Regions from separate parts of the Thauera humireducens genome, predicted to be linked through region 2. Evidence: riboswitches for the same ligand, from Rfam matches in the RefSeq annotation. Region 2 holds a riboswitch; the other holds the start of a gene.
What was found. A riboswitch is a leader RNA that binds a small molecule or an ion and turns the genes downstream of it on or off. The one in region 2 is predicted to bind cobalamin.

Region 1: another riboswitch for cobalamin. It lies ahead of AC731_RS09720 (GNAT family N-acetyltransferase); the one in region 2 lies ahead of AC731_RS14260 (energy-coupling factor ABC transporter permease).

Annotation. Positions count from the first base shown of each region.
Region 1 is NZ_CP014646.1:2,050,181-2,055,983, reverse strand. It holds gene AC731_RS09725 (ribonucleoside-diphosphate reductase subunit alpha) at 1-871, opposite strand, end outside; gene AC731_RS09720 (GNAT family N-acetyltransferase) at 965-1,522, opposite strand; cobalamin riboswitch at 1,679-1,882, opposite strand; gene AC731_RS09715 (AI-2E family transporter) at 2,006-3,154, opposite strand; gene AC731_RS09710 (ketopantoate reductase family protein) at 3,276-4,190, opposite strand; gene gcvA (transcriptional regulator GcvA) at 4,221-5,144, opposite strand; gene AC731_RS09700 (acetyl-CoA hydrolase/transferase family protein) at 5,362-5,803, shown strand, end outside.
Region 2 is NZ_CP014646.1:3,039,544-3,045,346, reverse strand. It holds gene AC731_RS14270 (sirohydrochlorin chelatase) at 1-321, opposite strand, end outside; gene cobM (precorrin-4 C(11)-methyltransferase) at 318-1,145, opposite strand; gene AC731_RS14260 (energy-coupling factor ABC transporter permease) at 1,145-1,783, opposite strand; cobalamin riboswitch at 1,970-2,191, opposite strand; gene AC731_RS14255 (glycoside hydrolase family 19 protein) at 2,366-3,967, shown strand; gene AC731_RS14250 (CHAT domain-containing protein) at 4,109-5,803, shown strand, end outside.

The sequences.
Region 1 (5,803 bases), 990 kb from region 2:
GCAGCTCGATGCGGCGGTCGTCGACATGCAGGAAGTAGCGGTCGTACAGCGTCTGCAGGCCGAGGTAGTCGAACTGCAGGTCGCGCTCGGGCCGGATCGCCGCCGCCAGGCGGGCGAGGTCGAAGTCGGCCAGCCGGGGATCGAGCAGCTCCGCCTCGATGCCACGGCGGATGAGGGCGGGCAGGCAGGCGGCATAACCCTGGTCGGGGTCGGCCATGTCGGCCTGCGAGGCCTCGTGCCCGAGCACTTCGACGCGGATCGCCGACAGCAGCAGGCGGGCGGCGACACGGCCGTAGTCCGGCTCGCGCTCGATCAGCGTGCGTGCGGCCAGCACCAGCGCCTGGCGCACGGCGGCAATCGGCACGCCGTCGTAGAGGTTGTGCAGTGCGTGTTCGAGCACGGTGTCGGCGGACACACCGTCCAGCCCCGCGCAGGCCTCGCGGCACACGGCGAGCAGGGCGGCGCGGTCGAGCGGGCGGCGCGCTTCGCCATCGACGATGTGCAGCACGGGGCCGGCGCCGCCCGCCTGCGCTTCGGCGTCCTTCTGCGCCGCGCGTTCGGCAGCGCGGCGTTCGCGGTAGAGCACGTAGGCGCGCGCGACGTCGTGCTCGCCCGAGCGCATCAGCGCCAGCTCGACCTGGTCCTGGATGTCCTCGATGTGCAGCATGCCGCCGTCGGGCAGGCGGCGGGTGAGGGCGCCGACCACGGTATCGGTGAGGCGGGCCACGATGTCGCGTACGCGTGAGGACGCCGCGCCCTGGCGGCCCTCGACGGCGAGGAAGGCCTTGGTCATGGCGACGGCGATCTTGTTCGGATCGAAGGCGACGACGGCGCCATTGCGGCGGATGATCTGGAATGCGGCAAGTTGCATGGCGCTATCAAGCGCTTCGGTCGGAAGTCGGTCCACGGGATGTCCTCGTCTGGGTGAATTCGAATGAGCGGGGTTTGGGAGGCAAGGGCAGCGTCAGGCGACTGCCCGGCTGCTTGCGGGGGCGTCGTCGGCGCAGCGGGACGCGGCCCGCAGTTCCAGCGTCAGCGGGGCGGTGTGGCAGCCGCCGGGACGGCGGAAGCCGCTGGCGGCTGCCATGTGCAGCACCGCCGGGCTGACGCTGTGGCACACGATGCGGACCGCGTCGTGCAGGCGGGCCAGCGCGATGACGTGGCCGAACAGCGCGCGTCCCAGCCCGCGCTGACGGTAGGCTGCGATGACGCTGAGGCCGAAGTCGACCTCGCCATCGCGCACTGCGACATGGGCGAGGGCGACGATGTCGCCCTGCGCGGTGCACAGGCCATGCACGTGGTCGCGTGCGAAATCGAGGCTGGCGACGTAGGCGGCGATGCCCTCGTCGCGGATGCCGTGGCTGAAGCGCAGCAGCCGGTCGTCGGCATCCAGCGCATGCAGGTGCTCGAGGATGCGCGGCATGTCGGCGGCGCCGAAGCGCAGCATCGGGCGCGGGGCCGTGATCGACGGTACGTGCGGAGCTGGCGTCAGCGCCGGGGCGGGGCGGGCAGGTGCGGGCATGGCGGAGATCCGGAGCGGGCGGGGCGGATCTCCGACGGACGGGCGTGATGCGTCACGCGCATGGCCATGCCATGCGGTGCTGCCGTGCCATCAGGAAAGCGTGCAAGTGAAATGGTCTGAGCCATGCCTCTTGTCAGGGACACCCCGCCCCGAGCTGTTAAGGGAAGCGTCGCGGCAGGTCTCCTGGCTCTCGGGTCGTCGTCCTGCGCCGGCCTTCCCGGACATTCGTCCAGTGGCATGGAAAAGCGCAAGACTCACCGATTACAGTTGCGGGGGCAGCTCCGGATTCCGCACCTTGCGATGCGTCACCGGATTCCCTTGCCCGGTCGGAACCGGGCAGCCGTGACGGGCAGACATTAGGGCCGGCGGGTGCCGTGTGTCAAGCTTGGCGTGTGAGCAGTGATACTGTGGGTAGTGCTTGGCGACCCGGTTGACTACTAGGGGTTGCGTGTCGGCCTGCTGCGATGGCGTCCGCTCCCGCGCTCAGTCGATCGTCGTGTACGACCGTGTGGCGGGGGATGGGCGCGCGACGGCGTCCGTGGTGGCGTCCGCCGGGGCCGTCTCGGTGCCCGCCGGTGCGGGCTCCTCGATGCCGAGCAGCCATTCGCGCCAGATCGCCACCAGCAGCGCCATCAGCACCGGGCCGACGAACAGGCCGACCAGTCCCATGGTCTGCACGCCGCCGACCAGGCCGAAGAAGGTGGGCAGGAACGGCAGCTTCACCGGGCCGCCGACCAGGCGCGGGCGGAGGGTCTTGTCCACGATGAAGAGCTCGATCGACCCCCAGGCGAACAGCCCCAGCCCGGCGACAAGGTCGCCCGAGCCGACCAGGTACAGCGACACCAGCGTGAAGGACAGCGGCGCGCCGCCGGGGATCAGCGCCATGAAACCGGTGGCCACGCCGAGCAGCACGGGCGAGGGCACGCCGGCGATCCAGTAGGCCACGCCCAGCACCACCCCTTCGCCGAGTGCGATCAGGCCCATGCCGGTGACGGTGGCGCTGACGGTGGCCGGCACCACGCGCGAGAAGCGTTGCCAGCGCGTCGGCAGGATGCGCTCGCCGACGACGTCGAGCTGTGCCGCGATCCGGCTGCCGTCCTTGTAGACGAAGAACAGGGTGATGAGCATGAACAGCGTGGTCAGGGCCAGCCGTGCGAGATCACCGGTGGCGCTCAGCAGCGCGCGGTAGATGTTGCCCAGGTGCTCGCCGCTGATGATCTCCACCCAGTGCCCGAGCGCCTGGGGCTCGCCGAGGTGCAGGAGCCAGTACTCTGCGAGCCGGTTGCCGACCATCGGCAGGGCCCGGATCCAGTCCGGGACCGGCGCGCCGGTCCGGTTGGCTTCGAGCAGCCAGGCAATGAAGTTGCCGGCTTCCTGCAGCGCGTAGTGCAGGGCGACCGTCAGCGGCACGATCAGCGCGCAGATGACGACGATCAGGGCCAGGCTCGCGGCCAGCGCCGTCTTCCCGCCGCACAGCACGACGCCCCGGCGGTACAGCGGCCAACTGGCGAAGCCGATGACCAGCGCGGCCAGTACCGGCACGAGGAAACCGCTGAGGAAATACGCCCCCGCGGCAAGGATCAGCAGCAGCAGGGTGCGGACGATGAGGGGGGCTTGCAGGACTGGGGGCATGGGCAGGGCTGGACGGATCGCCGATGTGCCCGACTATACCGTAGGGGGCGGCCATTGCCCGACGCGATCGCGTGACGGGCCGGCCGCGTGCGACTGCGAATCCCGGCGGTCTGCCACGGCATCACCCTCGATCGGATGGGGTTCCCGTCGCGGCGTGCTCGACCGCGCGCACCAGGGTATGTACGGCCCGATGCGTCGGCACCTCGAAGCCACCCGTTTCGGCCATGCCGAGCAGGGCGCCGGTGATGGCGTCGATCTCGGTGCGGCGGTTGGCCAGCACATCCTGCAGCATGCTGGCGCGGTTGGCGGCGGTGGCACGGGCGACGCCGTGCACGCGTGAGAGCGCCGCCCCTTCGTCCAGATCGAGGCCGTTGGCGCGCAGCACCGGCAGCGCCTCGCGTACCAGGGTGTCGAGCAGCACGCGGTGCGGCGGTTCGAGCAGGGCGCCGTTGGGCACGCGAAACAGCGCTGCCAGCGGGTTGATGGCGAGGTTCACCAGCAGCTTGGCGAGCCGGGCACGGGCGATGTCCGGATCGACGCGGGCGACGAAACCGGCGCGCACGAACAGCGCCGCGAGGTCCTCGAAGCCGGGCGGCAGCAGGGTCTCGCCGGCGCCCGAGGGATGGATGCCGGTGGCATCGCGGTAGGCGCCTTCGGTCGTCACACCTTGGCCGGCCGCCAGCGCGGGACAGGCCTCGCGCAACTCTGCCTCGATCAGTCCGTTCTGCAACGACAGCAGGCCGTGCGGCCGCAGGGCGCTGGCGAGGCGGGCGGCGGCGTCGGTGTCGCCGGTCTTCACCAGCAGCACCGCCCAGTCGGCAGTGGGCAGGGCGTTCGGGGCGAAGACGTCGAGCCGGCGCAACTGGCCGCCGATCTGCACGCCGCGCGCCAGTTCGGCCGCGCGCGCCGCATTGCGCGCGATCATCGCCACCGGGCCCGTGGCGGCGAGCCGCGCGGCGAAGGCGAGGCCGAGCGCGCCCGCGCCGACGATGGCGACCGGGTAGTGGGAACGGGGTGAATCGGGCGTTGCAGTCATCGGGGCGGCTCTCCTGTCTCGCGGCGGACCCTATTGTGCCGCTTCCTGCAGCAGCCAGCGTTCGAAGGCTTCCGGCGCCGGACGCCGCGCGACGCGCTCGTGCATCACCAGGTAGTAGGCACTGGGCGAGGGCAGGCCGAGGTCGAAGGGAATGACGAGGTGCCCGGCGCGGATGCGCTCTTCCACCAGCGGCCGGGGGGCGAGCACGACGCCCTGGCCGTCGAGGGTGGCGGCCAGCGCGAGCGCGGCGTTGGAGAAATGGCGTCCGCGGCGCGCGAGTTGCGCGTCCAGCCCGGCCTTGTGCAGCCAGGCGGTCCAGCCGACCTCGCTGAGGGTGTCGTCGTGGATCAGCGCGAAGCGCGGGAGTTCGTCCGGCGAGCGCAGTCCGGCCTCGACCAGCGCAGGGGCGCACACCGGCACGTAGTCGGGCGCGAACAGGACCACCACACGGAAGCCGGGATAGCGCCCCTTGCCGTACAGGATCGCCACGTTGCTGCGCGCTTCGCGCGGGTCGGTGCGCAGGTTGTCGAGCACGCTGGCCTCGCGCGGGCCGTCCACGGTGTCGGAGGTGCTGGCGAGCCGCAGGTCGACGTCGGGATGTGCGGCGGCAAAGCGCGGCAGGCGGGGCACGAGCCAGTGGCTGGCGAAGGAGGGCGGCGCGGTGACGACCAGTGGGCCGACGGCGTCCTGCCGTGTGCTTTCCACCGCGGCGGCGAGGCAGTCGAAGCCCTTGCGAATGCCCGGCAGCATCGCCGCGCCGTGCTCGGTGAGGGCCAGCGCGCGCACCTTGCGATGGAACAGGGGCACGCCGAGGTAGGCTTCCAGCGCGCGGATCTGCTGGCTGACGGCGGCGGGCGTGACGCACACCTCGGCAGCGGCCTTCTTGAAGCTCAGGTGGCGTGCCGCCGCCTCGAAGGTGCGCAGCAGGGACAGGCTGGGGAGCCGGTAGGTCATGGCGTGATGCTTAAGCAGAACTTAATCATCGAATAATAAATCGTCGTTTGTGGGGTGGCGAGGCGCTGGCTAGACTGCCCGCACATGAATCGGTAACGCCCCCCGGTGCCCCGTCCCTCCCTCCTCTCCTTGGGCGGGGCGCCGGACCCCCTTCGGGCGACCGGGTTTGCGCGCCATTTTCCGCAAGGACTGGCGCGTTTCTTTTGCGAGCCATCCGATGAGCGAATCCCGCATCCACTGCGCCGCGCTGGGCGCCAAGATCATGTCGGCCGACGAGGCCGCGGCCCTCATCCCGTCCGGCGTCAACGTCGGCATGAGCGGCTTCACCGGCTCCGGCTATCCGAAGGCGGTGCCGGCGGCGCTCGCGCGCCGCATCGAGGCCGAGAACGCGCGCGGCCAGCGCTTCCGCATCGGGGTGTGGACCGGGGCGTCGACCGCACCGGAGCTCGACGGCGCGCTGGCGAAGGTCGACGGCATCGAGATGCGCCTGCCTTACCAGTCCGACCCGGTGTGCCGCGAGCGCATCAACGCCGGCGAGATGGAATACATCGACATCCACCTGTCGCACGTGGCGCAGTTCGTGTGGTTCGGCTTCCTCGGCAAGCTCGACGTGGCGGTGGTCGAGGTGGCGGGCATCCTGCCCGACGGCCGGCTGATTC
Region 2 (5,803 bases):
GCGCCCCATGCCGAGGTGGCGGGCGCAGGCGAAGGCGACGCCGGGGTGGCGCTGGCGCGCGCGCTCGATGGCGGCCGGCAGCTCCATCTTGACGTGGCCGGCGGCGTTGAGGATGAAGGGAATCGTGACCACCCGGCGCGCGCCGTGCGCGGCACGGTCGAGGCCCGCGTCGAGCAAGACCTCGGCATGCTCGATGAAGCAGGTCTCGATGCGCCAGCCGGGGTGGCGATCGCGCCACTGGGCGGCGAAATGCAGGATCTCCTGGTTGCCCTCGCGATTGCGCGAGCCGTGGCCGACGAGGAGGATGGCGGTGTCGTTCATGCGGATTCTCCGGTGGGCAGGCCGGCTTCGGAGGCAGGCGCCGAGGCCTTGCGGAAACGGTGGCCGAAGCCCGGGTCGTAGAGCTTGGAGCGGGCGATGTCGGGCCAGTGGCGGGCGCCGAGCGCGGGGCTGGCGATGATCATGGCCTGGCTGGCGATCTTCTCGTCCTGGCAGCGGCGCTTGATGTCGGCCAGCGTGCCGCGGACGATCTTCTCCGCGCCCGGCCAGCTCGCCTTCTGCACCACAACGATGGGCGCCTCCTCCGGCCAGCCGGCGGCGCGCAGCGCGCGCTGCACCTCGTGCAGCAGCGTGATCGACAGGAAGATGCACAGCGTCGTGCGGTGCGCGGCGAGCGCCGCCAGGTCTTCGCCCGGCGGCATCGGCGTGCGGCCGGCGACGCGGGTGAGGATCACGGTCTGCGTCACTTCCGGCAGGGTCAGGGTCTCACCGGCGGCGGCGGCCGAGGCCATCGCCGAGGACACGCCCGGCACCACCTGCCAGGCGATGCCCGCCGCATCGAGCGGGCGGGTCATCTCGACCAGCGCGCCATACAGGCCGGGGTCGCCGGTCTGCAGGCGCACCACGGTGCGATGGCGGGCGCAGGCGTCGAGCAGCCAGGCGCTCATGGCCTCGAGCGTCATGTCCCTGGAGTCGCGGATCTCGCAGTCGGCCGGCGCGTACTGCGTGGCCGTGCGGTCGACCAGCGAGCCGGCGAACAGGATCGCTCCGGCCTGCTCGAGCAGGCGGCGGCCCTTCACGGTGATCAGGTCCGGGTCGCCGGGCCCTGCGCCGACGAACCAGACCGTGCCGGGCGTCCCGGTCATCAGCGGCTCGCCGGGACGGCGAAGCAGAGCTGGACCAGCGGGCGATGCGCCTGCGACTGCAGCAGCCTGACGACGGCCACGGTCAGCACCGGCTCGATCAGCACCACCGGCAGGTAGGCGGCGGCAAAGGTCATCCACTCGGCGAAGGGGGTGGCAACCTCGCCCATCGACAGCCAGAAGCCGACCATGATCGCGACGCCGGCGTAATAGGCGGCATCGAGCTTGAGCACCGACCTGATCTCGGTCGCTGCCCCGGCGGCGAGCCTGCGACCGAGGCCGAGATGCAGCGCAAGCAATGGCACGGCCAGCGACAGGAAGTTGACGCCCAGGTGCAGCAGGTCGGCGGGCTCGAAGATCACGCCCTGCAGCAGCAGGCCCAGGCCGAAGCCGAGCAGCGTGGGCACGAAGCCCAGCGTCAGGTAGATCGGCATCGCCCCGATGAAGTGCAGTTCCGACGCGCCGGCGGGCAGGTGGAAGCTCTGCATGAAGACCGAGAAGAACAGCGCCGCGAGCAGCGTACGCAGGACGAGTTGTGGCTGCTTGAGCAGTTGCGGTGCCTGGGCGGCGGCGAGGCCGATGGCGGTGAGATTGGCGGCGGCGATCTTGGCGCCGGAAAGGATGCCGGGTTCGATATGCATGATGACTCCCCACGAGTGCTTCGAATCAACGATGGGAGCCACGCAGGCGGAGTGTGCGTACGTGCGCGCACCCTGGCCTCGCCAAGGACGTGCGGACGCATGCAATACGAATCGGCTGGAGCTTCCGGCGCACGCAGGCAGCCGGCGGAAAACCAGTCGGATCGAACCCTCACCCCGGGGCTCACATCAACCAAACTCGATCGGGCCGGTCTTCTGGCTTGCCTTCTTCCTCGTCCGCCGACCTTCCCGAGCGCAAGGCTCAGTGGCGTGTGGCGGAGTCGTCAGGCTCACAGCAGCGGGGGCTGCGCCGGACTGGTCGTACGCGCGGGGCGGACGACGTCACCGGACTTCCCGTTTCACCCTGTCATGCGGCTGCATGACAAGGCACCCGGATCGAATGCGGGCGCAGACTAATCGAAACCGATCCGGATATGCAAGTTGCCGCTGCGGAAGGTCGCGGCGTGACCGCAGGGTAGAGGCGACATTCCGATGGGCTGCGCCACGGCTTGAATAGCGTGCGCGCCTGGGCTTTAGTGAGAGTGCGCCGACGGCCGCGGGGGCGCGCTTTCCGGGAGACACAGCATGTTGATCACGCGCGAGGTGCTGACCCGCATGGGGGCGACCGGTCCCAATGCCGATCGCTATGTCGAGGCGCTCGATGCGGCCATGGCCCGGCATGCCATCGACACGGCGCCGCGCATCGTCCATTTCCTCGCGCAGACACTGCACGAGTCGGGCTGCCTGCGCCTGACGGAGGAGAACCTGAACTACTCGGCGGACGGACTGCTGAGGGTGTTTCCACGCTATTTCCCTACCCGTGCCGACGCCGAGGCCTGTGCGCGCAAGCCCGAGCGGATCGGCAACCGCGTGTATTCCGGGCGCATGGGCAACGGGCCCGAAGCCAGCGGCGACGGCTTCCGCTACCGTGGCCGGGGCCTGATCCAGCTCACCGGCAAGGACAACTACCGCGCCCTGGCGCGCTGGTGCGGCCAGGACGTGGTGGCCGAGCCCGACCGCGTGGCCGGCGAGCTGGCGGTGCAGTCCGCCGTGTTCTTCTGGGAGCGCAACGCCCTCAACGACCTGGCCGACATCGATGACCTGAAGGCGATCACGCGCCGCATCAACGGTGGCCTCAACGGCTTTGCCGACCGCCGCGAACTGCTCGAGAAGGGCCGCCACGCGCTGCGCGAGCTCGGGCTGGCGGGCTCGGTGGCACCGGCCTCGGTGCCGTTTGCCCCCACGCACCGTGTGGTGCCGCTGCAGCTGAACCTGCGTTCCGCCCCGCGCGTGTCGCCGGCGACCTTGCTGGCTTCGCTGGCACAGGGGACCGAGGTCGAGGTGCGCGGGCCGGGCGCGGCCGCGGGCTGGGTGCGGGTTCGCGTGATGCTCGGCGGGACGATGCGTGAGGGCGTGGTGGCCGAGCAGTATCTGGCCGCCGTGGCGCCACAGCCGCGTGCCCGCGGCCGTGCGCGTGCCGCGCTGCAGGGCGCGGCGTCGCTTCCGGCCTTGCCGCCCGCGGTGCTGCACGACGCCCTGTCCGCGACCAGCCGGGTCCGTGCGGAGGGGCGCATCCATCCGCTCGCCGAGGGCGATCGGCCTGCGCGCAACGCGCGGGTGTCGACGGCGCGTGCCGCCGAACTGCAGTCGATCCTGGATTGGCTCGATGTCGCCAACCCCGCGCATCGCCGCTATCGGCCGCTCGATGGCAAGGGCGTGGCGCTGGCGTATGTCGCCGACTGCGCCGACCTTGCCGGCGTCTATCTGCCGCGGGTGTGGTGGACCGACAGCGCGCTGCGCCGCCTGACGCTGGGCGAGGCGGTCGCAGCGGTCCTCGACCAGACCGTGCGCGAGATCGGCATCAATGCGCTTCACGACTGGCTCGACGACCAGGGCACGGCCTTCGGCTGGGTGCGCGAACTCGACCCCACACTGCTGCAGGCGGCGGCGAATGCGGGCGAGGTCTGCGTGATCGTTGCGCGCCATCGCGACATCGACCAAGCGGGGCAGGTCTCGCTGGTCGTGCCGGAGCAACCGGGCGCCGAGGCCCTGCGCCGCGCGGATGGCGAGGTGCTGCGGCCGCTCGAGTCGATGGCCGGCCGTCGTGGCGTGCGCGCCGCGGTGTCGCGCAATGCCTGGTGGACGGGGCGCCGCTTCCAGTCCTTCGCGTTCTGGCGCCACCCGTGACGGAGCGGTGAAGGTGGATGATACGTTGCGCCGCAGCGCCGTCGCACGGCCGGTGTCAGTGCTCGCTGAAAATTCCATGGGCATGAGAGGATCGTCGCTCCGACGGGCGGGTCGTCCGCGGGTCGAACAAGGGAGAGCATCGTGGCCAACAGTCAATCCACCCGGCGCGGCGCGCCTGCGCTGAAACTGCCGGTGCAGGCCGAGGCGGGCGCCGGCACGGCACTGCCCGGCGTGCTGCGCAGCGCCGGCAGTCGCGCCGACGGCAGCGACGGCATCGCCCTGGTGCCCGGCCTCAAGGTCGTGCGCACGCTCGAACTCGCCGAAGTCAGCCGCAGCGCCGACGCGCCCGCACCGGCGCAGCTCGATGCCGGGCCGCGCCTGCTGGCGCTGGAGGCGTCTGACGGCACGACGGTATTCATGCGCGCCGATGCGCTGGCCGAGCAGCTCGCGCGGGCCCGCCCCGAACTGCTCGACACCGACGGATGCATCGACTTCGCCCGTTTCCGCGACAGCCGCGACACCTCGCGCGGTGCGCTGGGCTGGGTGTGGCGCCGCGTACTCGAGCTGAGCCTCGACGAGGACGAGATCGGCGCCGAGGCGAAGGACACGCTGCGGCAACAGCTCGCCGGCAAGGCCGAGGACTGGGCGGCAGCCTGGGCCTCGCGCAAGGGCGCGCAGGCCCTGATGCAGACCATCGAGGCCCGCCTCGCCGGCCCGCCCGGCCTCTACCGCTGGAAGGGCGGTGTGCTGCACGACAGCGACCGCTGCGCGGCGGATGACGCCCGGCTGCATGAGGCGGCACGCGCGGGCAGTCTGCTGGTGTTCATCCACGGCACGGGCTCGCACACCCTCGGTGGTTTCGGCGACCTTCCCGGCAGTGCCGCCTGGGGCGTACTGGAAGCGGCGTTCGGCGAGCGGGTGTTCGGCTTCGAGCACCGGACCTTCTCCGAGAGTCCGATCGACAATGCGCTGGCGCTGGCCGAAACCCTGCCCGCCCGCAGCCGGCTGTGCCTGGTCACGCATTCGCGCGGCGGTCTGGTGGGCGACCTGATGTGCCTCGACCCGGACGATGCGCAGCTCGACGAACTGATCGAGGCCTGGCGTCCGGCCCCGACCGCGCGCGTCGGCACGGCGCGGGAGCGGGCCGCCGTGGCGGCGGCCGAGCGGGCCAAGCTGCGCCGCCTGGCCGGACTGCTGCGCGACAAGAGCCTGACGGTCGAGCGCTACGTGCGCGTGGCCGCGCCGGCGCGCGGCACCGCCCTGCTGTCGGACAACCTCGACCTTTTCCTCTCCACCCTGCTGAATCTGGTGCGCCGCTTCGGCGCCTGGAGCACCGGCGTCGTCGCCGGCGCGGTGGCCTCGCCGCTCGCCGCCGAAGCGGCGAAGAAGGCCGCCGACCGTGGCCTGGCCTTCCTGTCGCGCGTGGTGCTGGAGATCGCCGACAAGCGCCTGCAGCCCGAGGTTGTACCCGGCATCGAGGCCATGCTGCCCGAGTCGCCGATGGGCATGCTGCTCGGCCGCGCCGCGCTGGCGCCCCGGGTCAGGATGGCGGTGATCGCCGGTGACATCGAAGGTGGCGGGATGTTGCAGCGAATCGGCGTGATGTTCGTCGATTGGGCCTTCTTCGAGCGTTCGCGAAACGACCTTGTGGTCGATACCGACTCGATGTACGGCGGCCTGCTCGCCCGCGCCGCGGATGATGCGGACGCACCGCACCGCGCGATCTACGTGCAGGGACCCGAAGTCAGCCACTTCCGCTACTTCCGCGACGACGTGAAGAGTGCGGGCGTGCCGCTGCCCGGGGCGCTCGGCAGCTGGCTGACGCACGACGCGCCG